2 linked regions of the Limibacter armeniacum genome follow. The protein of the gene in region 2 binds, or shares a complex with, the protein of the main gene of each other region. Links are inferred from orthologs where the notes say so. Each region holds a gene or a part of one and is shown on either strand. Other genes may lie near its edges.

Region 1 (15,578 bases), 820 kb from region 2 along the record:
GTAAACTTAAGGGCATTACCTATAAGGTTATTGAGTACCTGTGACAAACGGGTAGGGTCACCCAATACCATCTTGTCTGCTTCAGAATCAATCAGGCATTTCAAACGGATTCCCTTTTCCTTTGCCTTGATTCCCCATGCATCTTTTACCTTCTGCGCTTGGGACTGAATGTTGAATGGGATTTCCTCCAAATCCAGCTTATTCGCTTCCATCTTATTGTAATCAAGAATATCATTGATAAGGGAAAGCAAGTTTTCGGAGGAGAATCGGAGTGTTTCAAGGTTAGGCAATTGTTCCGTTTTCGGATCGTCCTGAAGCAACCTGTAAGAAATACCAATTACAGCATTCAGGGGAGTCCGGATCTCATGGCTCATGGTAGCCAAAAAATTATCTTTAGCCTTGTTAGCTTGTTCTGCTTTTTCTTTGGCTAAAGTCAGTTCCTGATTCAGGTTTTGAAGATCACTCAACGTCTGTTGCAACTCCAAGGTCCTGGCCTTGACTTTCTCTTCCAGTGAATGGTTGGCTGTTATAAGTTCCTGATTCAGGTTATATAACTCCATCGACTTTTCCTCAATCACCTCCTCGGCCTTCTTTCGGGCAATCCTTTCCCGCTGCAATATCCTCTTGATTGCATTGATATTTTCAGTACACTGATTATTATTGATCATCGCTAAATATGACAGTTTTTGATACCCTAATGACTTTATTGCTGCTTCTGAATGACAAACTTTACATTGGTTCCATCATCAAGATTTTCACGGTTTACCATAACTTTTTCACCAAAATAGGTAATCGCTCCCATCAGCAAGCCTTCAGCGAAATCTGCCATTTTTCGTTGTGAAGAATAATACATCAACAGGGTATTTCCTTCATCTGTCAACTCATAACGGAACTTGGGAAGCTCCGCATCTGGATAGAGCTTCAACACTTCTTTATGTATATGCCCATCAATTTGCTGTAGAAACTCAAATAAATCGTCTACATCCTTTATAAAATGACTGTACATAGACGTAAATACACCAAAAAGGTGCTTGCCATATTCATACATTAGTTGGGGAATACTGATATCCGTTCTTTCCTGAAGACGCTCCAGAATCGTCATCAGTTCTTCATGTGGGTAAGTACCAACAGCGGTATAGATGCCATCATTGGGAAGTTCACTATCCAGTATTACTTTATCTGCTATATCGTAGCCAAACTGTTCCTCTACCATTTCCAGCAGTTGTGTAAAGACGATTCCTTTCATCTCGATGTGTATTAAGTTATGGGATTAGGTTAAATGATAATTGGGTTACATAATACAGTATAGCCTATTATTAACATTTATTTATTCCACATAACCCACTTTTATTACATCCGTAAGGTTTCCAAAAAATGTTTGAGTACTTCCAGCAATAAAAAAAGACGCCAATATGACGTCTCTATTATATTATTGACCTATTTAACTCTAAAGGACATATTCTTCAAAAAGCTTTTCCAAGACTGCTTCAGGTTCTGTACAAAGTCCTGTATGCACTTCCGAACTTTGGATAATTGTACTCCTTGTAGCTGTCAACCAACGGAACCTGCTTGGCATATCCAATTGAGCAATATTACCGCCATCCTTACCACCATTACAGATCAGTTCCCATGTTTTCAGGTACGCTTCCAGAACACCTGCATCAGTACGATCAGAAAAAGCTTCCAAACGCTTTTCGTCAATGTGGTATTTGACTCCTATATATTTCTTGAACTTACAGTATATAATAACTCCTACGTTGATAAACTCCCCTCGCTCTACTTTAGGAACAAAGCGAATGAAGGCATATTCATACAATTGCTTTTCTTGCATCAGTCGCTTCTTTTGTTAGTAAATCAAGATTGGACAACTTGGTTTCCAATACTTTTCTGTAAACCTCCCTTTTCTCATCCGGTGTCTTATCATCCCCCTCCTGTATCAGGAAATCATCCGGAATCACTTCCACAATATTACGGATAACTTCAGGATTGAGACTTGCCTTAATCTCTTCAGCAGCCTGCTCCAACATAGTTGCTCTTTCTAACATCACGTGATCTTTCACCTTTGGAAAGGTACGCTGAGCATGGTCTTCCCAGCTGTTCCATGCATGGTGAAAATACAGGCTAGCCCCATGGTCTATCAGCCAAAGCTCATTCTTCCAATTGAGCATATTGGTATTGCGGGGCGTGCGATCCACATTACTGATCAAGCTATCAAGCAAAACTACCTTCGATGCCGACAGTGGATCAGCCACCGATACCAAGGGGTCATAGGTTATGGCACCTGACAAATAATGCAAACCTAAATTTAGCCCTACACTAAATTTCAGTAAGTCCTGAATCTCTTCATCTGGCTCCATTCTACTGAACGAATCATCCAAATTCATAAATACCAGTTCCGGTACTTTCAGACCAATGGCTCTTGCCAACTCACCTCCAATCAACTCCGCAATCAGTGCCTTTTTCCCTTGCCCTGCCCCTCGGAATTTCAGTACATACAAAAACTCATCATCCGCTTCTACAATAGCGGGTAACGAACCACCTTCTCTCAGTGGCTGTACATACCGTGTCACATCTACTGTTCGTATCTCAGGTTTACTCATTTACTTTTATCTCAATTTCAGATAACACTCTATTTATACCACTACGACTTTCTCAGCCAACAAGCATAATAACAATAATATGGTATCGATAGTTTTGGGCTTACTACTCTAGCTCTTGCATCATCCAAGAAGGTTTTTCCTAACTTTATCCAGATCGACACGGCTAAAGTAATTCTCCATATCCCACATTCCTTCCATAGCCTGTCTTATCCATGATAACTTCACTTCTCCCTCACTCAACAAATACTCTTCCTCGATAGCATCTACTTGTACCCCCATTATCATCAGCAGTGCGCAGACCACAATTCCAGTCCGGTCCTTACCCGAAAGACAATGAATAAGCACTGGGTATTGTAAAGACTGATCCTCAAATAATTGCATGATTATGTTTAGCCACTTTCTGACTTCTTTTTGGCTTGTATCATACTTTTCTACCTTATTCTGCATCGGGAAATGGTAATAGTTTACCTCAAAAGGTTGGTAGTCCATTCTATTGCGCAAATTGACAATCGATTTTACGTGTTCAATCTCTGCATGCTGATCAATATGATCAATACTCCCACCCCTATAAAACTTTCCTTCAGGTAATAAATCCTTTCCAAGAATCAGGTTGATATATGCTCCAAAGTCTCTGAAGTTAACACATCCGTCTGTGTAATTCAGTCCCATATGTTTTTAGCTTTTAAAGTTTTTCAGTTGTATCTCTGTCCAACTACTTATCACTTATCAACCCAAATTATCTTGTCTTTGTGAATAAAAAATTGTTATCCACAATTCACACCCGATGTTAGTAATATTCTTAGAAATCGAGATATAATCAATCACTTATCAACAATGAAGTTTGTCAATCATTGAAGAAAAGATAAAACCCCCATAGTTATCCACCAAAATGTGAATATCCAGTTGAATTATGAATAAAGATTTTAGATACTTGACTGAAAACTAAATTATCACTCACAATCATGTGAATAACTTTTCCATTTTCATTTAAAATACAAAACCTATTCACCTTAGTATGTTGACAATTTTATAAAAGGGATGCAAAGATACCTTATTCTTTTAGATCACCAACCCCCAAAAACATACGACCTAAAATAAAACTGAAAAGCATACACCTGTAAGAAATTATAAACAGCAAGTAACCATTCAAAAAATAGCAGTGTGTATATTCACAATGTTATCCAACCTGATCTCAATTAAAATTCGAAAGACATTATGATCGAATTATTAAAACCCATTTTTCCTGACAGTACATTTGGAACGGAGTTTCAAATAGATACTGACCTGAGTGATAGTCTGACTCAGCTACAAACCTGGTATTATGAATACACAGATACTGTTACCAACTATGAAAAAAGGAAAATTGCTAACAAGGAGCAATATCAAAAAGATATGGCTCTACTAGCTGAACTTCAAGACAAGCGGCCGTCAGTAGAAGCAGCGCTTGCCGCCGCCACATCCGACAACATGATTAAATACTACCCTAATAACCAACACCTTCACTCTCTATAAACCCAAGCTTTGATGGGCTATATAACTGACTATAAAAGATGTCGCTCCTAACGGAGCAAATAAAGTAAACAGCTCTGTAGAAGCGATACATTCAGGAATATCTGGTTATAATGACGTACTAGTTTTATACTTAGGGGTGAACCTATAGCTCACATTATGTCACTTTAAATCTCTGCTCCGGAAAATTCTTTTATAAATTCTCCCAAATTATTATTCAACCTTTCACCATCAATGACATCCAAATAATACATATAGCATTCAAATCCCATATCATTATCATGATAGCAACCTTTCTTTTTTACCTGCTGTTTGTACGCTCTAGGATAAAGTAAGTAGGTCTTTTTCGCATCCCAATAACGATGGTATACATACATCTGCTTTAAATCATCGTCTGTGGGTTGTCCACTCTGGGGAATTTTCCACTTAGTATCCAAAACAACTTTCTCTTGTCCATCTAAAAACGTTAATACAATATCTGGACGCACAATTTGGAATAGCAATTATTGGGGCAACCAAAAGGGTTGCTTCTACGTGGAAAATTTATCCTTATCCCAATTGACGGGATTGTTTATAATATATGCCACTATTCTCTGACACGCAGCCTCATTACGGATAATATGCTCATAATAATTACGCTGCCACAATTTCCCATCAAACGGTTGCCATCCCATTTGCTTGACCCCACGGATATATTCAACAGTCGTAATTGATTTGAATGCATCCATCATATCCCCTACTGTTTTCTGTTGGGACAACCCTTGTTGCCCTTTCATATGGGAATGTTGTGTTTCATTATCACCATTATTTCGGATATCCACGTCTTGGGCATCTGCACCAAGGGCACCCACAAGGGGTGCCCGTACGGGGGTATTTTGGATTTCCAAGATGCTGTGGAAATGATTGGGCATCACCACAAATTCGTGCAATTCGATATTGGGGAATCGGTTTTTTAAGTCTAGCCATTCGGTTTCAATCATTTTACCGGCATCATTCAAAATCATTTCACCATTGTTGATTTTTCCAAACAGGTATTTCCGGTTTTGAACACAGGTAGTAATGAAATATAATCCTGCCTGCGAATAATCGTATCCTTTGAGGCGAATGGATCTGCGGTGATGTTTTTGTGGGTCATAAGGCATGGTTCAATTGTTTTAGGGTTTTGATTAGGTAGCTTTGTATTGATCACAATCGTCATTCATAACAGGTTTGTAAATAATGGCATTTAAAAAAAATAGAAAAGATCCACAAAGGGTACCTATACAATTATCTTATTGATTTTGTTTCACGGCGAACAACCATCAAACAGGAGCATTTGCAACAAGAGTGATCGGCTAATTTTAAAAAGAGGCGAATTCAGACAAAAAAATAACAGCCTGATGGGCTGTTAGCTTTTAGGGAAGATACACGGTAACCAATTAAGGTGGACCAAAATGTCTGGACCAGTATCTTGAAGCGATACAGGGTCACAGTCCTTATAGACCAAGGTCCAGTCCATGGTTATTTAACATCGTTATGGTGGTCCTAAAGCAAAAGGATACAATCGCCTTTGAATATACCAAAGCCATACAACAAAGTGAACCAGCAATGGCACAGGGTATTTTTTCAGAGATTCAATTACTGCTCTCTCTTCAGAAACGACTTCCAGCAATGGAATAGAGACAACTGGCTTTGGCTTGAGAATTAATCTTGGATAAGGTTTTCTGTAAACCTTTCGGGGTGCTCGATATTGGAATGGTTTTCTTAGGTATAACGGTCTTGGTACAAAAGGCAAGCGAACAGGAATGCCAAACATCCAGCGAACCTTATACTCCTTATAATAGTTGCGCTTCCGGCGGCTATCCAGCCACTGCTTCAACGCCTTGTTATCCCGATGACGATAACGGATTCTTTCCCAGCTTGTCCAAAGGCGATAGCGGAAATCCCGTCTCTTACGCCAGTAGAAATACCGCCTCTTCGGAATGCGTTTCTCTTCGAAAAATTTCGGGTAAGGCCTTCTTGCCCTTATCGCTTTTCCTCTCCTGCCACCCTGTGACATAGGGATATCCCGACTGAAGTACGCTTTTACTCCTGCCACTGCTTTACGGCATCGGCTGTGCTGTTCCGCCGCAGGCGCATGGTAGCTGCCATCCTTATTGCAATTGCGTTCCACTTCCCTTTTGACCGTGGAGCGGTTTACCCCAATCTCCCTTGCAATAGCAGCAAAGGAAAATCCTTGAGGCAAGAGTCTTGCAATGGTTCCACGTTGTAAAAGGGTGAGTTGGGGCATAGTTGGTTAGTGGGTTAAGCATATAATAGACTGATAATGAAAGGTATATTTTTTCTTTTGATCAGAAAACTGTGGCACTTACCTTTCCTTCTCAAATAATGTTATTTTTATTTCTTTTTCACGCTACGTACTACAACTGATTCCACTTCTGATTAAATTATCACATCAAACAGTCTCCACCCTTACTCAATAGAACATGAACCAGAAAAACAAGCTTCTCAGGGTAGAACAGAAAGATAAGCAAAAGTCACTAAGCAAAGCCCAGCAAGAATTTAACCGACTGACTAAGCGAATCGATACCCTTCAGAAAGGAATTCTGAAGGAAACGGAAAAAATGGAAGCCTTTTTACAATTGTACCTCTCAGACTACGCTCCCAGCATTAAGGAAGTAGCAAAGCTGCAAGCGGAGATGGCGACCCAGATTCATTTGTCTACCGAACAGTATAAGTACACCAAAAAGCAACTGGAGAATATAAGAGAAGTCATTACCTTCTTACTGGATGAGGCTTTTGCTGAACTGGAGCCGGAACCTTCTCTGACTGACATCTACGACCAGTGGTCTTCCATAACCTATGAGGAGTCACTTGAAGCCGATAAGGAACATCTTCAGGACCTAGCCAAATCCATGTTTAGCCAGGCTTTTGGAGAAGAAATTGACCTGCCTGATTTTGAAACGGCTACTCCTGAAGATTTTAAAGCGTTCGAAGAAATGCTTTTAAAGAAATCAGAAGCGACATTTGAAAAACAGCAAGCTGCACAAAAAGCGCAGAAGAAAACACCGAAACAACTGGAAAAAGAAGCCTTGCAACAAGAAGACGAGAAGAATAGGCTGAAAAGTCTTAAGAGCCTTTACCACTCTCTGGCCAAGCTGTTGCATCCTGACAAAGAAAACAGTGAGGTGGAAAAAGAACAGCGAGAAGAGCTGATGAAGCAGGTATCGGAAGCCTATAAACAAAAGGACTTACCGACGCTCCTCAGACTGGAGATGGAATGGCTCCGAAAAGAATCTAACCACCTTGAAACCTTAACAGATCAGCAACTGTCCCTATATAACCAAACCCTGCAAGAGCAGACTTGGGCATTGTTTCAGGAAAAGAGCGATGTTCCTTATGATCCAAGGTATATACCTGTCCGTGATTATAGCCTTTACACGCTCAAGTCTGGATTAAAGGAAATGAAGCAGGACATCAAAGAAAATCAGCAACGCATTCAGATGATGAAAGAAGACCTTGGTGCGATGCATACAAAAAAAGGAGTGCTATATGTAATCGAAGTCATTGAGAACACCATCGAAGCGATAGATCAGCAACGATCTTTTGATCTCTTCGGGTTTAATGATTTTTTCAGGTAAGATAGACTGTCTGTAATTTATTTGATGGCAACTCTGATGAATACCGTATAAGTACATAATTAAAGCCGGACATTCATCAGGCTTGACGCAACATACAAAAAGGACAAGGCCTTTTAGCTGCCTTGTCCTTTTGAATAGAAGAAATAAATGGTAAAAATTCTTTATTACTTTCCGATGCAGAATTTACTGAAAATATTAGCCAGCAAATCATCTGTCGTTACCTCTCCAGTAATTTCTCCCAAATGATGTAATGCCGTACGGATATCCAATGCTAAGAAATCACCTGTGATATTCATACCAAGTCCGTTTAACACATCATCCAATGATTTTTGTGTTTCAAACAAGCTTTCGTAGTGACGGGCATTGGTTACTACAGTATTTCCTGTTCTGAACTGGTCGGCTTTTACCAATGCCAGCGCTTTTTCTTTTAAATCTTCCACACCTTCTTTCTGGTCTGCGGAAATTTCCACCAACTCCTTGCTGAATACCGAAAACTCCCCTGCCAGTTTTTTCTCAGGTAACAGATCAATCTTGTTGGCAATCAGAATATAGGGTGTTCCGATCTGGCGGATTTCGTCCACTGCATCGCGTACCTCATCAAACCCTTCTGTCAAAGCATCAAACATATAGAAGATCAAAGAGGCTTCCTTCATCTTCTTGTAAGAACGCTCTACCCCTATCGCTTCTACCTTATCTTCTGTATGGCGCAACCCAGCCGTATCAATAAATCGGAAAGTTATACCTCCAATATTAATCTCATCCTCAATAAAGTCACGGGTTGTACCGGCAATATCTGATACAATGGCTTTCTCCTCATTAAGCAGTGCATTGAGCAAGGTAGACTTTCCAGCATTTGGCTTACCTGCAATTACTGTTGGTACACCATTCTTGATCACATTTCCTAAAGAGAAAGATTCTATCAGTCTTTTCAATACAGCCTGCAACTCATAAATCAGTGCTTTCAGGTCATCACGGTCTGCAAACTCTACATCCTCTTCACCAAAGTCCAGCTCCAGCTCAATCATGGAGGCAAAGTGGATCAACTTTTCACGCAGTGCCTTAATCTCTATCGAGAAACCACCACGCATCTGGTTCATGGCAGCATCATGGCTGGCATCCGAATCAGATGCAATCAGGTCTGCTACGGCTTCTGCCTGTGCCAAGTCAAACTTGCCATTCAGGAAGGCTCGTTTTGTAAACTCTCCTGCCTTAGCATAGCGTACACCATTTTCAGAAAATAGCTTCAGCAATTTCTGTACAATAAACTCTGAACCGTGGCAAGAGATCTCTACTGTATTTTCGCCTGTATAAGAGTTCGGCCCTTTAAATACAGTAACCAACACCTCATCCACAATATGGTCTTCTGCATCACGGATGGTCCCGAAATGAGCCGTATGCCCTTTTTGCTTTTCAAGGTCTTTCCCTTTAAAAAGCTTATTGGTAATCGAAATGGCGTCCTCCCCCGAAACACGCAGTACGTGAATAGCCCCTTTACCCGGAGCAGTAGCCAAAGCGATAATAGTATCTTGTGTATCAATCAGTTTCATATATTTCGCTTATTCTTTTCGGGAGTAAAAACCAAGGTCTCTCCCAAATGTTTCCGCAAAGATAGGAAAAATAGACTTGAGACTTCAGCCTTGATAGAGGAGATAGGAAATCAATAAAAAAGCCACAGCAAACAGGTTGTTTACTGTGGCATTTCATCAAAGTATGTAACAGCAAGGATATTTACTCCTTAGCCTCTGTTTCCTGCTGAGGTGTTTCTTCAGTTTCACCTTCAGTCGGTTCAGAAGTCTCTTCTTCTGTCACTTCTGCTTCTGGGTCAGTACTCTCTGTTTCTTCTACCTGAGTACCATCCTCAGTCACAGTCTCCTTATCTTTGTTCACTTTGTATTCTACTTCTCTGCCATCTTCCAGCAATGCTGTTGCCTTCAACTGTAGTACACCGTTCTCTTCGTGTACCTCAAAGGATTTGATCTCAGCAACACCACTTTCGTATTGCTTTTCAATCTCAGCAATCATTGCTGTACTCAGCTTTTCTTCCATGGCAGGTGCTAGGCTGGCTGCGGCTGTCTGTACTTCCGTCTGCTCACCTCCTTCTTCCTGCTTTTGCGAACATGATGCTAAGGCAAATAGTGATGCCATCAGCAAAATCAAACGTTTTGTCGTCATCATAGTCTTTGGGGTTTGGTTTCTGATTGAACATGAGGCAAAACCGACAAGGCTTTACCTTATATCATATACCTGATATTTCCATGAGCAAACACATTACCAAAATTGACAGCACGGATAAATAAATATTTTAAAATTTAATTCTAAATATTAACATAATATTAATATTTTTAGATAGCAACATACAATAATACCTTATTATAAAGCAACAAAGCCATTATGAACAACTATATCTATCTGCTCAACCAACAAGAAAAAATTATTGACAGAACCTGTATCTCTGACCTTGAGCTCGGAACCTACTGGACTATGGGCGCACTCCAAAAACAGAGAATCAGAAGTATGGTTTCTACGAGTGAACGTGAAAAAATTTATTGCCTTATTGAAGATCAATTTCGTTCATTAGCCCTACAGGATAAGAAAGAGTTTGTATTGGATTTCAATCAGTTTGGGATACCGATCAAGCTACTCTACACCTATGAAATGATAGGATAAGGAATTGAAATATTCCATTACGATGCATTTTTGTCATTTTCCCTACATTTTATGCTTGTACTGATTTGTATGTTTGCCTCAGCGTTAAACACAAACTTTACAAGCAAAATGAAAAGATCAATATTACTGATAGCAGGGATACTATTAAGCCTAGTAACAGCAGCTCAAAACGTCCCAACCAAAGCAGAAGACATCAGTCCGTTGCTTATTGGTGAAAGCGTACCGGAAGTAGCACTTACCAACACCAATGGCAACAAGGTTACTCTCAAAGAGGTTTTAAAGCAAAAACCTACTGTACTCGTATTTTATCGTGGTGGATGGTGTCCGTATTGTAACCGCCAGCTTTCGGGTTTGGGAGCAATTGCTGACCAACTTGTAGCCAAAGGCTTTCAGATTGTAGCAGTGAGTCCTGACACGCCTGAAAACCTTCAAGCGACAATTGACAAAAATGAGCTAAACTATACACTACTTTCTGACAGTAAGATGGAAGCGGCACGTCAGTTCGGTATTTCATTTAAAGTAAGCCAACAAACTTTGACCAAATACAAAGATTATGGTATCAACCTGACAACAGCTTCAGGAGAATCACATAACGAGCTACCGGTTCCTTCTGTATTTATTGTAGACAAAGAAGGAAAGATCCATTTCGAGTACATTAACCCTGACTACTCTAAACGAATCAGCAGTGAACTGCTTTTAGCAGCTACTGAAGGACTGGAAATGTAAGGAAAGCAATACTTTTGAAGGACAACATACCGAAGCACTTCAGTAAAACTTCTGAAGTGCTTTTCTTTTTCTCCCTTACTGCTAACATTCATTTGAGTACAATGAACAACCTTTGAAAAGTGTTATAAAAACCCTTAATTGTTAAAAAATAAATACAATGTTCATTTTTTAACTTGAATAAAGTATTTTGAACGTTTTTGATTTTTAATTGCACCCACCTAATACTCCTTCTACTTTTGCATCATCTAACAAACAATTTACCAGATAAATACCAGACATGGTATGCATTGAAAAGATGATACAATTAAACCAAATAATTCATACAACAATGTATCTACGCTTACGACAATCCCGACGATAGGCATTCCTTACTAATCTCATGTGTTTCATACACGCCAAAAGGCACCAATCAGGTATTGGGCGTCCTGCAATTCTATTGTTTAAATTTTCACAAACAGACTTCAATTACCAGCAATACAATGTCTAGAATTAGCCTACTTGTTTTCTTGGCAAGCATATTTACTGCATTACAGGCTTTTGCCGGAAACATTACCATAAGCGGAACAGTAACAGACACGCAAAATGAGCCCCTTCCAGGAGTGGGCATCCTGATTAAAGGAACAGCCAAAGGTACCACCTCTGATATAGATGGTAAATTCACCTTGGCAGTAGACGGTCCTGCAACATTGATCTTCAGCTTTGTAGGGTATCAGGATAAAGAAGTAAATGTATCGGGGGCTACTACCTTAAACGTCCAATTGATAGAGGAAGAAACTTTCCTTGAAGATGTAGTAGTAATCGGTAGCCGTAATGCTAACAGATCATCTTTGGAGACAGCTGTTCCAGTTGATGTTTTGCCACTGGATAAAGTAACCAATACAGTCGGACAAGTTGATCTTACACAGCTGCTTCAGTTTGCCGCTCCTTCTTTCAATGCCAACAACAATGCGGGATCTGATGGTAGTGACCATATCCAATCAGCTTCTTTGAGAGGCTTGGGACCTGATCAGGTTTTGGTTCTGATTAATGGCAAGAGAAGACATACTTCTTCCCTAGTCAACTTATTGGGAACAAGAGAAAGAGGCAAGGTAGCTACTGACCTAAATACAATTCCTGTTTCCGCCATTGAAAGAATCGAAGTTCTGAGAGACGGTGCTGCTGCTCAATACGGATCTGATGCCATTGCCGGTGTGATTAACATTGTGTTGAAAAAACAAACTGACAAGGTTGAGATCAATACTGCTGCCGGCATCTATCAGGAAGGCGATGGCGAGAACCTGATGGCCAATACCAATTTTGGTTTCAAGATGGGCAAAGAAGGTTTTGTCAATGTATCCGCTGAAGTAAACAAGAGATACAAGACTGACAGAGCACCTGAAGGTGAAATGAGGGTTATCGGTGATGCCGAGATGTTGAATACCTCCACATTCATCAATGCGGAGCTGCCACTGGATGACAAGACTAAAGTTTATGCCTTTGGTGGTGTCAACTACAGAGAAGGACAATCTGCAGCTTGGGGAAGAGCTGCCGACGATGACAGAAACATCCCTGAAATCTATCCAAATGGTTTTGTCCCTAATATTAATACCAAAATTCAAGACTACTCTGCAACAGCCGGAATCACACACAAGGTAAAAGGATGGAACCTTGATTTGAGTAATACTTTCGGGCACAACAGGATGTCTTTTGATATTTCCAATACACTGAATGCTTCAATAGGAGCTACTTCACCTACTGACTTCTATGCAGGTGGCTTTACATTTGGTCAAAACGTGACCAACCTGAATGCTTCCAAGTTCTTCCCTGAAGTACTGGAAGGATTGAACATTGCTGCAGGGGGAGAGTTCAGAGTAGATATGTACACAATCTTTTCAGGTGAGGAAGGTACATGGAAAAATTACCAACAGACTACGAATGAGGATGGAAGCTATAAGCAAGGTGGTTCTCAAGGATTCCCAGGATTTAGCCCTTCCAATGAGGTAGATGCCAGCAGACATAACGTAGCTGCATACCTGGATGCTGAATTGGATATCACCAAAGCATGGATGGTTGGCGCTGCTGTAAGAGCAGAAAACTACAGTGATTTTGGTAGTACAGTGAACGGAAAATTAGCTTCCAGATACTCTTTTGGTGAAGGCTTTGCACTAAGAGGCTCTATCAGTACAGGATTCAGAGCGCCATCACTACAACAAGCTTATTTCAACTCTACTTATACAGACTTTATTCAGGGCGTAGCGACTGAAGTAATACTGGCACCAAATGACAGTGAGATAGCCAAGGCTCTTGGAATTCCAAAGCTGAAAGAGGAAACTTCTAAGAACTACTCACTAGGCTTTACAGCTACACCAACTGAAGGGCTGACACTAACGGTTGATGCTTACCAGATTGATATTGAAGACAGAATTGTACTGACAGGTTACTTCTCAAGTGATGATCCTGAGATTGGTGACGAACTTCAAGCACTTGGTGTTGGTCAGGCTGCATTCTTTACCAATGCTATTGATACCAAAACACAAGGTGTAGATATGGTGGTAAGCTATAGAACGGACATTGGTCAAAACAACTTGGGAGTTTCCTTAGGTGCCAACTACAACAAGACAAAAGTGGTAGGCGACGTAAAGACTTCTCCTGAACTGGAAGGCAAGGAAGATATTTACTTTGGAGAAAGAGAGAAGTATTTCCTTGAAGGTTCTGCTCCTGAATGGAAAGGTAACCTGACGGTAGACTATACTTTTGGCAAATTTGCAGCAATGGCGAGACAGAGCTACTTCGGCAATGTCGTAATGGGTACTTGGTCTGGTGATGGATTGGTTCAGCATTATACGCCTAAAATGACCACTGACATCAGCTTGACTTACAATATGACGGACAATGCGAAAGTAACAGTTGGTGGTTCCAATATTTTCAATGTATATCCTGACAAACAGGATCCAAACGAGACTGACAGCGGAGGATACTGGGAAGCAACCCAAATGGGCTTTAACGGCGCTTACTGGTTTGCAAGACTAGGCTTCAGCTTCTAAAATATTATTTACTAGCTATGAACTCAAAGGGGACTTTTCTGTAAAGAGGGTCTCCTTTTTCATTTTTCATCCATTCTTTATGTAGAAAATTATATCCTATACTTTTTCACAACCTTTCGTACACATAGGGGTAACCTTTCTCGCTTATTTTTGCACCCGTCAAATTAACAAATCAAACCTTTACATCCCTTAGAAGTAATTCTGAAGGTATTTTTCTCCACTCTTAATTCTTGTGCTAAAACAATGAAAAAGCAACTTTGTACATTACTGATTTTTTCCTCTCTAATGGCTGCGTGTGACAATACGGATAACAATGAAAATGAGCCAATTTTATCAAGTGAATTCAAGGAAATAAGTGAAATCAAGATTGGTGGTGAAGCTGCTGCTGAAATCACGGCTTACGATCCTGTAACCCAACAACTGTTTGTAGTCAACAACAGCAGTGGTTCAAGTGTTGATGTAATCGACTTCTCTGATCCCAGTAACATGTCAATAGTCTCCAGCATTGATATTACTACTTTTGGAGGTGGTGTCAATAGTGTCGCTGTTAAGAATGAACTGCTGGCTATCGCTGTTGAAGCTGACACCAAGACTGATAATGGTAAGGTAGTCTTGTTCAAGACCAATAACCTTACATCTCCTGAAGCTATTCTCTCTGTCGGTGCACTCCCAGATATGGTTACTTTCAGCCCTGATGGAAAGTATATCCTATCAGCTAATGAAGGTGAGCCTAACGATGATTACACTATTGACCCAAAAGGGAGCATATCCATTATTGATGTAGCCAATAGCTATGCAGTCAAAACACTGGACTTTGAGCCGTTCAACAGTAAGGTAGCTTCGCTGGAAGAACAAGGGTTTAGAGTGTTCGGACCAAATGCTACATTAGCACAGGATGTCGAACCTGAATATATTACGATTGACAGCCAATCTCAGACTGCTTGGGTTACACTTCAGGAAAACAACGGCATTGCCAAAGTCGACCTGATCTCCCAACAGATTACTGATATCTTCCCGTTAGGTACAAAAGACTTTAGTCAAGCTACCAATCTGATGGATGCCAGCAACAAAGACGACCAGGTTTTACTGTCAAACCACCCTGTAATGTCATTCTATCAGCCGGATGCCATCGCCAGCTTTGAAATTAATGGTGTTACTTACCTTGTGACCGCCAATGAAGGAGATGTCCGTGATTATGAAGGCTTCAGTGAAGAAGTAAGGGTAAAGGATATCACGCTCGATCCTGCTACCTTTAACAATGTATCACAACTTCAACTGGAGAATAACCTCGGCAGACTGATTGTCACCAACACTAAAGGTGATACTAACCAAGATGGTATATATGAAACACTTTACGGTTTTGGTGCTCGCTCATTCAGTATCTGGAATGGTAGTGATGGAAGTCTTGTAAGTGACTGCTCAACACTCGAAAA
Region 2 (15,656 bases):
TCAATTATGCCAAACAGTTCGAAAATGACCGGCTCCATTTCAGCCGTCATGATATGCGTATCCCATACAAACATCATTACTTCGACTTTGTACTGAACATGTTTACCAGTTTTGGTTACTTCAAGACTGACCATGAAGATATGTTTGCCATCGAAGCTATCGCTGAATGTTTAAAAGATGGGGGCTATTTGGTACTTGATTACTTCAATACTTATAAAGTTACTAACAGTTTGCCTATCAAAGAGGAGATTTTTAGGGATGAAATGAAGTTTGATATTCACAAATATGTGGATAACGGCTTCGTAAAAAAGGATATTTCTTTTCAAGCCGATGGAAAACAGCATTTATTCACTGAAAGTGTAAAAGCATTAAAAAGATCTGATTTCCAAAGGTATTTTGAAGGAACTGGTTTAAAAGTTATCCACATTTTGGGCAGTTATTCACTTGATAAGTTTGATAAAGAAACATCTGACCGTATGATTTTTATTGTACAGAAAGTTTAATTCACATTTTGTGAATAGCCATCTGAATTATCATATATAACAATCAATGATTTTGAACTTTTACCAAAAAAGGTGTTAGTAAAGCCCATTTACTAACACCTTTTGTTTTTTAGTTGATATCATCTCCTCTTAAAGCTCGAAAACGTTTCCGAGCTTCTACTCCATAACTACTTCCCTTAAATTTAATCATTTGGTTCTTGTAGTACTCCATTGCTTTCTCCTTATCATCCAGATAATTTTCATACAAATCACCTAACAAGAAATTGGCATCATCAGCCCATATATCATACTGATAGAATTCAACAATTTGCTCCAATGATTTAGATGCCTCTTTAAACTCTCCAAGCTTGATCAACATATTCGCCTTCTCCCACAAAATCTCATCAGTCAAGCTATGTCCTTTGTACTCTATCAACATTTTATCATATCGACCAATGGCTTCCTCATACCTTCCCTGAAATACTAAGAGATCGATATCCGCATATTCTTTCATGGCGACTTCGGTAGTATCAAGATTAAGGTTGTCATCAATCAGAATAGATAACTTCATGGCATCATTCGATATTTCCCTGGAAGTAGCCAACTTCAAGATATCCAAATGGTCTTTTGCTAACTGAAATTTGCCAGTATAGTAAGAGAGTTTCGCATTCTTAAGTTTGGCTTCATGTCCTAGGTTTGTTTCCTTTTCTGACTTCTCTACTTGTGAATAAAGTAGTGTAGCTTCCCAAGGTTCTCCTTTAAGCAAATAAATATCTCCTAAATCTAGTTTGGCTTGTGCTATTACTTGTTTAGGAATACTTCTTATCTCAATCAAATCCTGAAGAATTGATACTGCTGAATCACGTTGGTTCAAATAAAATGCTTGCAGCAATGCCATATTCCGAACAGCATCCGCTGTAGTACTCTTTATCCCTATTTCATCAATGATTTGTTGATAGTCATAAACCAATGACTGTATCTTATCTTTATCTACAGGAAAAGTGTTCTTTACCAACAATTCCTTTGACCTTATCAACATCTTCTTGGAAACAGCATAAACAGGTCCCCCTTTGTACTTGTCCACCAAGTATTCAAATATCTTGATAGAAGCTTCATAGTCATTGTTGTTGATAGCTATTCTACCAATCTCAAATACCTTGAATCCATCCAGTTTTTTTCGTTTATCAATGGCCTTTGCCTGAAAAAATGCCTTGTAGAACTCTTGTCTTTGCAGATAATACCATAGCATCAACTCGTTATAAACAATTTTGTCTGGATTCTTCTGAATGTACTTCAGCAATGTCTTTTCAAGGAGATCAAACTCTTCATCCTTTTGAAGCCTTTCCTGTAGTCCTATCTCAACATATTCAAGCTGGTTATCCACATTGCTTAACAATTCAAGGTATTTCTCAATCATTAGCTCCTTTTTCCCCCACAATGCGTATAGATCCGCCAACTCGTAATAAAAGTCTTCCTGATTATTTTTCTCACCATACAGATAGCACTTCTCTGCATATTCATACATACCATAGTCAATCATATACAAAGCAGCGTACCTCAGTTGTGCATTATCATGTTTTATTTTCCCTATATAATCATCCATGACAGATTTTGCATCTGAACTATCCTGCATCTGCATAAGTAACCGACTGTAGTCTATATTATACATTGCATTTTCCGGATCAGACTTCGTCATCTTTTTCAGATACTTCTTAGCCTCCTTGTACTGTTCTGTGCGCAACATAGCATCGAGATAATTTTTATGGATATACCCAATATCTGACTTTCTCTTTGCGATGTTGTTATATAGTTCGAGTGCTTTATCAAATTCTCCATTTTGATAATACTCGTTTGCCAAATCGATTTGCTGGTTTTGAGCAATTGCATATCCACTACTTATCAGAAGTATTACAGACAGCAGAAGTACCAATTTTTTAGGGATCATGTATTTTAAGGTTTTCAACAATTCACACTTATAGATTATAAATTAAGAATAAAAAAATTTTTCTCTTTTAGTAATAGTAGTAGTGTGGATATGTTGATGGAAAATCTTGTCCACACAGTCTAACAGACTATCAACAGATGGTTAACACCTAAATTACTAGATTATCAGTACTTTACGTTGTTTATCAACTATTCATATTGTCAACAATCCACAGAAAGTTGAGTGTTAAAAGTGAGTTGGTAAGCCCCATTTTTGTAAACATAGACTTGTCAACAGCTATGTGAATAGTGTTGGTAAAGTGTATTTGTTAGTTACTGTTGATAGTTTTACCTATTTATGAACAGTTTATTAACTGTCAACATAAGTTCGACATTTCTGACTGTTGATATGTGGATATTCACAATTATTCTTTCTATCGCTTATAATATTAACAGATATAACTCATATTATTCAATTAATCTCGAGTGAGGATTTGATTAATGCTAATTTTAATAGAAAATATACTTTTTTTGGCAACTTATATCAATTGTTTATCAACAATGCTTTTTTGCTAAGTTCAATTTATATTCACTTTCCTTCCTCTTGGTTTTTTCTGTTTTCCTTTTTCATATACTCAGTAAATTTCTCTCATTATTATTCACATTAGCTCATTTTGTTATTTGTTGATATGTTTATTATAATTTTCATTATCAACACTTAGGTGTTAATTAATTGATAATCAGATAAATACATGGTGTTGATATGTTGGTATTGTATTTTCACTGTTTATCTAGTGTTGATACTTAATCTTGTTAGTATCAATGTTGATAAGTCTTCATCTTATCAACAACACACTAATAAGTAATTGATTTCATGATTACATAACTAAATATTTAGTTTGTTTTATAAGAATATCAGTCATGATTGAATGATGATATCTATAAGAAATAAAGGGTATCTGAGTTAAGATAAATGATAAAAAAATACCCTGTTGAAATGTTATCAACAGGGTATGTATAAAGTATCTGATTTCTTTAGAGGAAGTATTAATCAATGTTGATGATAGTATCCTCTCTTCTGATTTCCCAATTGGCTTGAACTGTAATTTTCTTTTTAAATACGACTACTTTCTCAGGAGGAATACGCTCAAGGTAATTTCCTTTTGACCATTTACCATCTCCATTCTCATCTACTAAGACCCGAATGTAATAGTCGGAAGGTTTGATAAATTCGAACCTAAACTCTCTAATATTTTTTAGTTCTTCTACAACCTCATACTTATCATTCAAAAGCTGAACAAAAAAGTTAGGAGCATCTCCTTTTACTAAACCTTCTATAATTCCATATTCATCTTCACTCTTGATACTGTAAGAAAGTGTTTGTTCATTCGTCGAGTCTTTTAGGATAGAAATAAAAGCTCCTTTTTTTAATTGAATGCTAAATGCAGAATCTGCTTTAATTGTTCCTAATGAGGCTTCAGTTCTATTATGGTTCAGTACTATATCATTTTCAAAGGTTGTAGTATCTCCACTTTGGATAAAAAATATGCTATCAGGTAAGATAGTCAGTACTAGTTTGTCAAAGTTTAGAACAAACTCATTGGTGCTATTTGGTACAAGCTTTTTATCTTTTGGTTCCACTACTTTTAGATCAAGTGTAGTAGTAGTTATAGTTTCTTCTTTTTTTCTTCCAAACAGACCAGTTCCTTTTCCTTTATTATCTTTTTCATCCTCTATATCTCCTTCAGATTGCTCAAAGAGAATTTTGGTGGTAAAGTCAAGTTGCTGTTCGGTTGAGTCTATAGCTATTACATTGACATCAACAGAGTCTTTCATTATTTGATTGCCTATGTAATAAATATCAATACCTTCTGGAGTCAACTGAGAAAAAAGACTATCCTTAAACTCAGGGTCAAGAAAATTCACTTTATAGTCAACTACAGTCTTGTTAAAAGTGAGTAGGATATTTTGCTTATTCTTTTGAGCTTTTTGAAAGTTGAATTCTTTATTATCATAATCAGTGATATTGAAGTCAATGCCATCAATATTTTCTTCAATGACTATGCTGTCTTTCTTGAAGCCAATTTTTTCAATTCGATCGTTATACTTAAAGTTGCCATCTTTCTCTTCCATGGCATATATCCGGTATGTCCCTTTTTTTATTCGGTCGATGATATATAAGCCATTCTCATTGGTAGCAGTTACATAGAGAGGTTGTGCATCTTCTATATCCAATGTATCATTGACATCATAAAGTCCAACAAAACCTTCTGCTACTGGCTCACCTGTCATGAGGTCTTTTACTTGTCCTGTAATAGCGATAGAGTCCAGTTGGCTACCTGTACTAAAATATAGAATTACATTTTGGGCGACATTTTTTTCAGTAAGGTCTTTAACCGTATTTCTAAAATCCATGAGGTAGGTTGTATTAGAATCCAGTGGTTCTAGAAAACTCATAATAAGTTTATTCTTCCTCACCTTTACTTTATAAGTCCTATCCTTTTTATAAGGAGTCATGATTAACTCCTGCTTGATTTTTTCTTGCTGTATATCCTCATCAAATAATAATGTAACTTTTTCATCTGTATAATTGGTTTGTCCATTTTTTGGAATCGTCAATAGTAGATGAGGAGGTGTAGTGTCTTTTGGTCCTCCAGAGGGAGGTTGAATATTCGCACATGAGCTTACTAGCCATACTGTAGAAGCAATAGCCAAAAAAGAATAAGTTATTTCTAAAATCTTCATATATATAGTTCCGAACTGTGTAAATGGATACGGGAAAAAGTTTAGAAAAAAAGGCATATCCCTATCCCAAAATAAGATAGAGGTATGCCTTTTTCCTAGTTTATAACAGTTTTTATAATTTTACTTTTCCAAGTGCACCATTAGGATTGAAACATCTGATGGGCTTACTCCACTGATTCTTGACGCTTGACCAATTGTACTAGGCTTAACTTTATTCAACTTTTCTCTGGCTTCTGCTGATAGTGCCTTCAATGTTGAAAAATCGAATCCAATTGGAATCTTGTATCCTTCTAATACTGTTAGCTTGCTGGCAAGTTTTTCTTCTTTTTCAATATAGTTTTCATACTTCAGAAGAATTTCAACTTCTTCTTTTTCTTTATCACTATACTGAGCTATTGTTTCTTTCAGCTCAGAAGAACATTCTTGAAGAACATTAATATTTATCTCAGGTCTTTTTAGAAGTTGAGAAGCCTTCATACCTTGAGGCATAGGACTAATATTATTTTCTTCTAAAACAGGGTTAGCATCCTTGGTCTTGACACTATAGTCCTTGATAAAATCAGAAAGACTATTAATATTCTTTCTCTTTTCATCCATTTTTCTGAATCGATCTTCAGAAGCTAACCCAAGTTCATAACCAATAGGAGTTAGTCTCAAGTCTGCATTATCCTGCCTTAAAAGGATACGGTATTCAGCTCTTGATGTAAACATTCTATATGGTTCATTTGTCCCTTTATTGATCAAGTCATCAATCAATACACCGATATAGGCATCTGATCTGCTTAATATAAATGGATCTTTTTCGTGGACATTATTGTGAGCATTGATACCTGCCATCATCCCTTGACATGCAGCTTCCTCATATCCTGTTGTACCATTTATTTGCCCTGCAAAGAAAAGGTTTCGGATCAGTTTGGTTTCTAGTGTGTTATGTAATTGTGTTGGAGGGAAGAAGTCATATTCAATAGCATATCCAGGTCTGAAAATCCTAACATTCTCAAAACCAGGGACCATTTTTAATGCTTTGTATTGTACATCTTCTGGTAGTGAAGTTGAGAATCCATTTACATAGATTTCTACTGTATCCCATCCTTCAGGTTCCACAAAGATCTGATGTCTTTCTCTTTCTGCAAATCGATTGATTTTATCTTCTATAGAAGGACAATACCTTGGACCGAGACCTTTAATTCTTCCTTGGAACATTGGAGACTTTTCAAAGCCGGTTTTTAGCATTTCATGAACCTCATTGTTCGTATAGGTGATGTAACAGCTACGCTGCTTTTCTAAAGGTTTTGTTTCGTCGCTATATGAGAATTTTTCAGGTTTTTCATCACCCTTTTGTTCTTCCATAGCTTCCCAGTTCAAAGACCTGCCATCAACCCTTGGAGGTGTTCCGGTCTTCATTCGTCCAGACTCGAAGCCTAATTCGACTAATTGTTCAGTAAGACCTTTAGCGGCCCTCTCTCCTGTTCTACCTCCTCCAAATTGTTTTTCACCAATATGGATTAATCCATTTAGGAATGTTCCATTTGTTAGAACAACAGCTTTAGCATTAAATTCAATTCCTATACTGGTTTTTACACCAGTCAATTTGCCATTCGTGACAACAAGTTCAGTGACCATATCTTGCCAGAAGTCAACATTTGGATTAGCTTCCAAGGCTAGGCGCCACTCTCTAGCAAACATGTGTCTGTCACTTTGTGCTCTAGGGCTCCACATTGCTGGACCTTTTGATCGGTTCAACATGCGGAATTGAATCATCGTCTTGTCAGTAATAATTCCTGACATTCCTCCTAATGCATCAATTTCTCTTACGATCTGTCCTTTGGCAACACCACCCATTGCTGGATTACAACTCATTTGGGCAATTGTTTCCATGTTCATCGTAATGAGAAGAACTTTAGAACCTAGTGTAGCTGCTGCATGGGCGGCTTCGCATCCTGCATGACCACCTCCGACTACAATAATATCGTAATTAGGATACATTATTAAGCTTTATTTTATTGAATGTTCCACGTGGAACGTTAAGGATTATCTTATACTAATTCGTACTAGAGTGCAAATATAATTGTTTATTAGGAGTTTAAGTACGCCACTAATAGACAATTATTTGTACAAAAATGTTTCAAGCATATAACCTTTTTAAGAAAATACTGATTTCACTAGTAGAATAGTCTATAAATAAAAAAAGTGTTCCACGTGGAACACTTCAATATTTGCATATAAAATACCTTTAGATCTAGTCTATTAGAAAGACCTCAAGTCAAGGTGTTTCTTTTCTGTACTTCTCATAATTGATTTTTCATCGTCAGTTTTATCCTTCAGACCAACTAGATGAAGAATCCCATGAATCATTACTCTGTGTAGTTCATCTTCAAATGAAACATTAAACTCTGAGGCATTATCTTTTACTCTTTCTACACTGATAAAGATATCAGAGAGAATCTCTCCTTCACGTTCCGAGTTGTCAAATGTAATAATATCAGTATAAGTATCATGGTTCAGGTACTCCACATTGATCTGATATAGGTACTCATCTGAACAGAAAATATAGTTGATTTCATCAACACTGAAATCATATTGAGCGACTGTATCACCGACCCACTGTTTGACTTTTTCTTCGTTAGAAAAATCAAACTCTACATCTTCAAAGAAAAAATTAATATTATCGACCATATAAAATAAGTATTTACTTGCTTACGAATTCAAGTAAAAGATGATTTCTACTCTTTTCCCCTCTTGGGTAAATCGAACTTCGTCAGCCAAGTGCTTAATAAGGAAAATTCCACGTCCTCCAGGTTTGTCTATATTTTCAGGAGCTGTAGGGTCAGGAAGATCTAGAAAGTTGAAGCCAATACCTTCATCTTCTACTGTAAAAGAGATATTATCATCTTCCATTACCAACGACAAATGTACGTTTTTATCCTTATTGTTTTTGTTGCCATGAATAATAGCATTGTTGACCGATTCAGTTACAGCTATCATGATATTACCGTAGATATCATCATCGAATTTTAATTCTTCCCTTGCTTGATCGATAAAACTTTCTACAATTCTAAGGTTGTCAGTAATCGATGGAATTTTAAGCTTAAATGGCTTCATATTTACAGATTTGTTTCAAACGCTATTTCTTGATCTTTTCGAAATACTTATTTACTTCTTGTTTATAATATTGGTTCAAGGAAGTAGGTATAGTTCTCAAGAGTTCAATTTGTAACTCTTTTTTCTTTAAATACTCATCGAAGTTATTTGGAGGCGTAGATTTCTTTTGCTGTTCAGCTATTTCTCCTTTTCTTTCTTCGTCAAGTTCTTTTTCCTTGGCAGCTTTTTCAGATTCCAGTAATCGTGTTAAAATCTCTCGCTGTCTTTTTATGAGTTCGTCTGTGAGTTTTTTATTGACTAAATCCTCCTCTGTTTTTTCCATTTCTTCAAGCATCTGCTTGTAAGGCTCCCCACCTTCTCCTTCTTTTCCACCACTTTCTTTACCTTCTTTTCCTTTCATTTGCTCTTTGCCCTTACCCATCTGTTGCTTCATCGCATTGCGAATCATTTCTTGTTGGGCTGCAAGTTTAGCAAGTTCTTCAGATAACTGTCTACCAGATTTACCACTTTTTTTAAGTTCTTGTATCTGCTGGTTCAGTTGCTTCTGCAATTCACTCATACTTGGAGTGTTTTGCTTCTGTTGATTATTCTGCTTGCCACTCATACTTTGACTCATTTGCATCTGCATCTGATCCAAAATATCGTTAAGTAGTAATGCTAAATTATTGATAGAAGTCATGGCAAACTGCTGTTTACTGGACGCTATTTCAGGGATTCTTTTTCTGATTGCATCCAAGCTTTCATCCATGTACTTGTTCATCTCAGTCACTTCCCTAGTCACAAAGGATTGTATTTGGAATACCCTTTTTGATAGTGAAATCAATGAGTCTTCTATGTATTTAGCATCATCTTTTAGCTTGAGCTGGTCCTGAGACAGATCGACAAATTTAGGGTCTATTCGTTTAACTGACTTGAAGTCTTTCATTAATTGTTCCTGGTCAAATGAAAGTTTAATCAGGTTGTCCATTATTTGTCTCAAGTCATCATAGTTCTCAGACATTTGCTGCATTTGAGACGACTGCATTTGCTGCTCCATTTGTTGAGCCATCTGCTGCATTTTATCAGCAGCTTTCTTTTGTGATTGAGATGCTTGCTTTTTTTGCTGTTGTTCTAGTTGTTGCTGAGCGTTCTGCTGATCTTGCTCAATTTGTTTTTGATCAGAATCAAATTGCTCATAATCTTGATTAGAGTTATCAAGTTCTTCATTCATTTTTTTGAGGTCATCCATTTCTTTTTTGATGTCCTCAAACTTTTTATTAAGCTCTTCTTGTTCTTTCAGCTGTTCAGTAGCATCCTTATTGTTGTTGGAGTTGTCCTCCTTCTCTGTTTCTTGTGCGAGCTTTTCTTGATCTTTACTAAGCTCTTTTAATTCATCTACGATTTCGTTGGCTTTCTGTTCTACCTTTAGCTTTTTAAATAATTCCAAGGCCCTATCTAGCTCATTCTTTAAGTTTTTTTGCTTCTGTTGAATATTATCTAGATTCTCCTGTAAGTTCTGATTGATATAGTTTTGCTCAAGAAGTTTATTCAGTTCGTCATAGAGCTTCTTTGTTTCTTCATCAAGAAGTTCGTCCATTAACTTTTGTAGCTGTGCAGCTTTGTCACTTAGTTCTTCTTTGTTTTGGTCATTGAACTTCTCGGACTTCTCATTGGTGATTTTATACTGCTCTTGAAGTTGCTTGATTTCATTTTCAAGCTCTTTCTTTTTCTCAATTAGTTGTTCAATATCCTTTTTGTCCTGCCAAGTTAGTTGTTTCCGTCCTTTAAGCTTATCCTGAATATTCTCGAGGTCTTTTTCTAGCTGCTGACTTTTTTGCAGTGTTTTATCTAGGTTGGACTTTGTGTTTTTGGTTTCTTTTGCCAACTCATTTTTCAGCTCCTCTTTACTAGGTAGTTTAAATTCAAAGTTATTGGTCTTACTCCTTTTTCTTCCATTAACAGCATCGTTATCCCATACTTCAACAAAGTATTCGAGTCTTTGCCCTTGGTTTAGCTTGAAGTCAGAGATATTCAACCTATAGAAATAGCTTTGGTTTATCGCCTTTTTATTGAAAGGGATATTTATTGCCTTAAACTGACCTTTTGACTTACTTCCAGAGTCGTGTATTCTATATCTGAGTTTAAGGGCTGTAACTCCATAGTCATCTCCTATATTACCACCTACCAAGAGGTAATTATACATTACAGTGTCCTCAAATTGTCTTAGACTGATAGAAGGAAACTTGTCAGGAATGACATTCAGGAAGTACTCGATATTATCTTTATTAGTACTGAAATCGTTTTTGAGGATAACCTTATAGTTCGAAGACTCTTTTGCTACTTTCTGATATTCAAAAAGTGCATCAGAAACTTTTGTAGCATCAATACCGGTACTATCACTTTCAAATTTGATGTGTAGGTTTTCAGCCATTTGGGTATTGAACTGCCATGAAACTTTAGTGCCTTCAGGAACCATCAAGTTGCCTGTGTTACTTACAGTTTCATCTGCTTTATTAATATACTTAGGATACTCTAAACGAATATTGAAATTACTCAGACTTGGTCGTTGAATAACCTTGAGGTTGTAGTCAGAAGAGAAATAACCAGCAGATGCAAACTGAAACTTCATTCCTTTCTGTATCTTCTTGAATTCATACTTGAAAGTACTCCCCTCCTTACCAGCTGTCATTTTGAGTTTCCGTCCATCTTCAGTCTCTATATAAACATCATTTGGTAGGGCTCTTCCTGTTAGCTTCAGTTCTAGTGTGAAGTTATCATTTCGGAATGCTGTCAAATCTTTGTTTTGCAAGTTAAACTGAAATGGCGCTTGTGGAATGTATTCCTTTTTATAGTTGATAATCTTTGGAGTACTTTCTGTAAAGACTTGAGGTTCAAGTGCTAATACCGTGATGATGAGAAATGCAGGAATCGCCAGGAACTTTAGGTAGTGGTTGTTTTCTTTATACTGTATTGCTTCAGTAAAGTCTATCTGGTTAAATACAGATGCTTTTTGCTGAATACTGGCTTTTACTAGGTCAGAGTCTTGATTCGATTGACTAATCTGAAGGGTGTTGAGCAGTTTGTCTGCTACTGTGGGAAAGGATTTGCCTATTTGTTTGGCCGCATCTTGATCGGAAATTTGCCGATTCTCAAAAAATAGTTTAGATAAAGGTAAAAATACCCAGTGGTAAAATGATATAGATATTATGGCTATAAAGCTGAAGAATAATATAGCACGGGTTAGCTTATTAAAAGACCCTAGGTATTCTAATGCATTTACGAGCAAAAAGGTAGACAGGATCACGGTCAAAGCAAAAATACTACCCTTAATGATGGCATTACGGTAGTATTTCTGTTTGTAACGCTTGATTTTATTCTCTAACATAAGCGTTGCAGTTTTAAAGTAGTGAAGGCCAAACTTGTGCTAGTATTGAATGGCAGTACCTTGAAAAGTACTGCCATTTTCTAATTATTCAGCTTGGGCCATAAAATCTTTTTCATTGCTGAAGTATACAGTACTGAAGTCTCTGTACTGCATTGGGTTATTAGGAAAGTCTTTTACGTATGACTGAATCAGTCTATATCCTTCGTCATACCAAAGAACCAAAAATGGCGCATCCTGCATAAGTACTTTTTCAGCTTTCATGAAATTTTCAAAAGCCTCATCAGTTGATTTTGCTGCCATTGCTTGCTCATAGTATTTATCAAACAAAGGGTTTTTGTACCTAGTCAGGTTAGGATATGATTTCTCATCAGGGTTTTCAGGTAGAGATTTACTGTGGTATGCCCAAAGGTAATTTTCAGGACTTGGGTAGTCAGCAATCCAAGCAAGTCTTAAGAATTCATAGTTACCTGAGGTGCTCTTTTCTACAATTTGTGCGAAAGGAGAAATTTTGAGATCAATGTTGATATTGAGGTGACTCTCAAGTTGCTTTTTCACTTCAAGTGCAACATTGCTGTATTGTTCCCCTTCAGTGTTCAAATCTAAAGTTACAGTTGGAAAACCTTTTCCATTAGGATACCCTGCTTTGCTTAAATAGATCTTAGCTGAATCGATATTGAAAGAATAACCTTTAATCTTTGTGATATCATACTTATTGAAGACGGGAGGCGTTATACCATGAATACCCTCCTTATAACCTTCTCCGTTTAGAATATAGTCTAAAATACGCTCTCTGTCAATAGCAAAAGAGAAGGCTTTCCTAACGTTTACATCCTTGAAAACTTTGCTGCTGTTATTGAAGGCTAAGCATTGAGTTGACATCTCAGGAACACGCTGTAGCTCATATTGCTTATTAGCATTAGCATCACTGCTTTCCTCTAATACATTGATGATATATTCTGTTGGAATGCGGTACATCATGTCCAATTCGTGCTTCTTGAATTGAAGCATTTCTATCTTTTTGTCTTTCACAAATGTTATGACAATTGCATCAAGAAATGGAAGCTTATTGCCATACATATCAGTACCATGATAATTTTCATTCTTTTTAAGAATGATGGAAATGTCTTCGTCAACGCTGGCAAGCTTGAAAGGACCTGTACCTACACACTTGGTTCTCATTTCCTCTCCATACAGCTGGTATGCCTCTTTTGGGAAGATAAATGCACCAGGACGAGCAAGGTTGTAAAGGAACATTGAGTTAGGCTCCTCCAAAGTAATTTCCAATGTTAGGTTGTCAATTACTTTTATTCCGGATACTTCTGGAACAGTTTGTTCAGCTTCAGAGTTAGTGCTGCTAGCTTCGTAATACTCCTTAGCTCCTTTAACCAAACCTACAAAAAGGTTACTGCTTTGATTATTCTTGCTTTTACTACATGACAGTGTAAAGCAGTACTTCACATCTTCAGCCGAAAGCTTTTTGCCTTTTCCATTAGGGAAGCAGGCGTCGTCATGAAAATAGATTTCATCTTTTAACTTAAATGTATAAGTAGTTTGATCTTCACTAACAGAATAATCCTCAACCAAACTAGGGATAACTTCTAGATTTCTTTGATCAAACTTGAAAAGCCCTTCATAAATCTGCGATGCTACTCTGTAAGAGTAAATATCAATAATGCTATGAGGAAAAAGATTCTTAATATATTCAGGTTCATTTAGCTTGAATATCCCACCATAAAACTTGTCCCCATCAGCGGCTTTAAGTTCGTCGGTACGGGTTCTTTCGTCAGGTGTTGTTTTACAGCTGTAGATTAGAGTACACAGCAGTAAGGTGAAAATAGTAGTAAGTCGTTTCATGTGTTAGAAGACTTTTCAGTTGAATCTCATTTTTTATGAAGAGGTTTTATAATCAATCACGAATACACAAGTGGTATTTATCGAATGATCAAACACTTCGTTTTATTTCTACTTAGCACTTTTAAAGTAGCTTTAGTAAAAGAGAATTGACTAAGGTTTAGTTATATCAGCCAATGCACTTAAGTAGTCGATTCACCACTTAAGTGCATGGGTTGTATATTGAAAAAACAATCCATTGATATAAAAATATTTAAAAATATTTCTTTATCAGACTTTTTAAGGATTATCTCGACAAAAAGTGGTTTCCTGTTGTTATTAATGTCAGGATTAGTTTTGGCAGTGTAGCTGAAGCATCACAGGGCAGTGGTCTGAATGTACAACTTGATCCAGAATGTCACTATTTGTCATTTTATCTTTCATAGAGTTAGCTACCATAAAATAGTCAATACGCCACCCTTTATTGTTCTTTCTGGCTCCAGCTCTGTATGTCCACCAGCTATATCTGTGAGGAGCTTCAACAAATGAACGGAAGGCATCTTGAAACTCTCTTTTTTCCATAAAATCAGTAACCCATTCTCGCTCCTCTGGCAAAAAGCCTGATGAGTTTTTATTTGATACAGGGTTATGGATATCTATAGGTTTATGGCAAATATTGAAATCTCCACAGATGACCAGGTTCGGTTGGTCGCTTTTCAACCCATCAATGTAATGGTTGAAATCTTCTAGAAAGCTGTATTTAAATTGCTGACGCTCTTCTCCTGATGTCCCTGAAGGGAAATAAGCATTGATCAATGAAAAGTCTGGAAAATCAACTTTAATGGTTCTTCCTTCATTGTCATAGGCTTCTACTCCCATTCCTTTTGAATAACCAACAGCCTTTACTTTGGAAGCTACTGCTACTCCACTATACCCTTTCTTTTGAGCTGAAAACCAGTAAATATTTTCATACCCTAGCTTATGAAACTCATCTAATGCCACTTGATTTTCTTCAGCTTTCACTTCTTGGAAACAAATGACATCGGGATTTTCTTCTTTTAGCCAGTCTATTAAGCCTTTATTCATGGCAGCTCTAATGCCATTGACATTGTAGGATATGATTTTCATAAGAAGTTTGTATTGTTAATTCAATGTTTAAACAATGTAATTATTGTTAGTCGTAAGGGATAGTTATTGCTCAGTACCAAATACTTCTTTCTCGAAATATTCAAGTACGTGCATTTTCAATAAAGATTCCTGATTCAAAATATTTAGGAATGGTAGCTTCTTGGTACTTTTCCAAATAGGCCAGCCTTCCTTGTCTACTCCTTCCAGTTCGTAATATCCGGAGTAGCTCAATATCTTACATATAGCAATATGCATCAGGTCTTGCTTCTCTTCCTTACTAAAGTGTTGAGCCCCTTTTCCTAGCTCTTGTACACCGATGAGGAACAAAACTGTCTTTAAGTCAGGCTCTTTTTGAAAAGACTCCTGAAGCTTTATTGTCAGTTTTTTCCACTCTATATTTATTTCAGTTTCTGTCATGGTCACAATTATAAATAAAAAAGTGTAGTCAAGGCTGATAAGCTCAGTACGACTACACCTTCAATTAAAATAATCAGAGTGTTTCGCTATCCAGTTCCTCAAGATAAGCAACAGCTCTTCTTAAATGAGGAATGACAATCGTACCACCGATTAGGTTGGCAATAGACATGCCTTCAATAATTTGCTCATTTGTAAAGCCTACTTCCTTACATTTCTCAAGATGATACTTTACGCAGTCATCACATCTGAGGGATAACGATATAGTCAAACCAATCATTTCTTTGGTTTTCACATCTAATGCCCCTTCCTTAAAAGCCAAAGAGTCTAAGCTAAAGATACGCTTAACTACCTTATTGTCAGTAGCGAGAATCTTCTCGTTCATCTCACTTCTGAAAGACCTAAATTCTTCTATCTTGTTCATCCTGCAAAATTACAAAAGAGTTGATTGTTAGACTATTGCTTTGATGATTTAATGATTATAATCACAAAGGTTCTCCTCCACTGTCATAACCCTTTATCCCAAAGTAAGTTATAATAACCGCCAAGCACTCATGATGTTTATAAAAAAGTACTTTCAAGACCTGTTGTTTCTACTATTTCCAGAGTCATGTCATGGCTGTGGAGAGGTATTGGGAAATAATGAAGCGTTGGTATGTACAAAATGC

Evidence for each region.
Region 1: the proteins of mnmG (region 2) and mnmE are in contact, whole or in part, in a solved structure (PDB 9HIP), measured with the Escherichia coli proteins. The link is inferred for Limibacter armeniacum from one-to-one orthologs.

The regions. Positions count from the first base shown.
Region 1 is NZ_JBAJNO010000009.1:1,825,587-1,841,164, forward strand. What follows is about bases 7,086-9,936. They hold mnmE (tRNA uridine-5-carboxymethylaminomethyl(34) synthesis GTPase MnmE), read right to left. Parts: upstream 9,277-9,936; coding sequence 7,894-9,276; downstream 7,086-7,893. Other genes in these bases: V6R21_RS25485 (J domain-containing protein), read left to right, coding at 7,086-7,729; V6R21_RS25495 (hypothetical protein), read right to left, coding at 9,458-9,904. Outside these bases: V6R21_RS25440 (ATP-binding protein), read right to left, coding at 1-668; V6R21_RS25445 (heme NO-binding domain-containing protein), read right to left, coding at 704-1,246; V6R21_RS25450 (DUF3037 domain-containing protein), read right to left, coding at 1,448-1,831; V6R21_RS25455 (HipA family kinase), read right to left, coding at 1,809-2,600; V6R21_RS25460 (tyrosine-protein phosphatase), read right to left, coding at 2,721-3,269; V6R21_RS25465 (hypothetical protein), read left to right, coding at 3,816-4,112; V6R21_RS25470 (5-methylcytosine restriction system specificity protein McrC), read right to left, coding at 4,277-4,597; V6R21_RS25475 (transposase), read right to left, coding at 4,640-5,251; V6R21_RS25480 (helix-turn-helix domain-containing protein), read right to left, coding at 5,623-6,378; more of V6R21_RS25485, read left to right, coding at 6,575-7,085; V6R21_RS25500 (hypothetical protein), read left to right, coding at 10,121-10,396; V6R21_RS25505 (peroxiredoxin-like family protein), read left to right, coding at 10,505-11,122; V6R21_RS25510 (TonB-dependent receptor), read left to right, coding at 11,602-14,145; V6R21_RS25515 (choice-of-anchor I family protein), read left to right, coding at 14,389-15,578. UniProt on the Escherichia coli protein: Exhibits a very high intrinsic GTPase hydrolysis rate. Involved in the addition of a carboxymethylaminomethyl (cmnm) group at the wobble position (U34) of certain tRNAs, forming tRNA-cmnm(5)s(2)U34.
Region 2 is NZ_JBAJNO010000009.1:2,644,160-2,659,815, reverse strand. What follows is about bases 4,704-7,632. They hold mnmG (tRNA uridine-5-carboxymethylaminomethyl(34) synthesis enzyme MnmG), read right to left. Parts: upstream 7,137-7,632; coding sequence 5,271-7,136; downstream 4,704-5,270. Other genes in these bases: ybeY (rRNA maturation RNase YbeY), read right to left, coding at 7,398-7,632; V6R21_RS28865 (Ig-like domain-containing domain), read right to left, coding at 4,704-5,150. In the rest of the region: V6R21_RS28875 (SAM-dependent methyltransferase), read left to right, coding at 1-503; V6R21_RS28870 (tetratricopeptide repeat protein), read right to left, coding at 613-2,427; more of V6R21_RS28865, read right to left, coding at 3,453-4,703; more of ybeY, read right to left, coding at 7,633-7,826; V6R21_RS28850 (ATP-binding protein), read right to left, coding at 7,848-8,252; V6R21_RS28845 (DUF4175 family protein), read right to left, coding at 8,275-11,616; V6R21_RS28840 (ABC transporter substrate-binding protein), read right to left, coding at 11,701-13,470; V6R21_RS28835 (exodeoxyribonuclease III), read right to left, coding at 13,798-14,574; V6R21_RS28830 (hypothetical protein), read right to left, coding at 14,638-14,991; V6R21_RS28825 (carboxymuconolactone decarboxylase family protein), read right to left, coding at 15,065-15,412; V6R21_RS28820 (ComF family protein), read left to right, coding at 15,543-15,656. UniProt on the Escherichia coli protein: NAD-binding protein involved in the addition of a carboxymethylaminomethyl (cmnm) group at the wobble position (U34) of certain tRNAs, forming tRNA-cmnm(5)s(2)U34.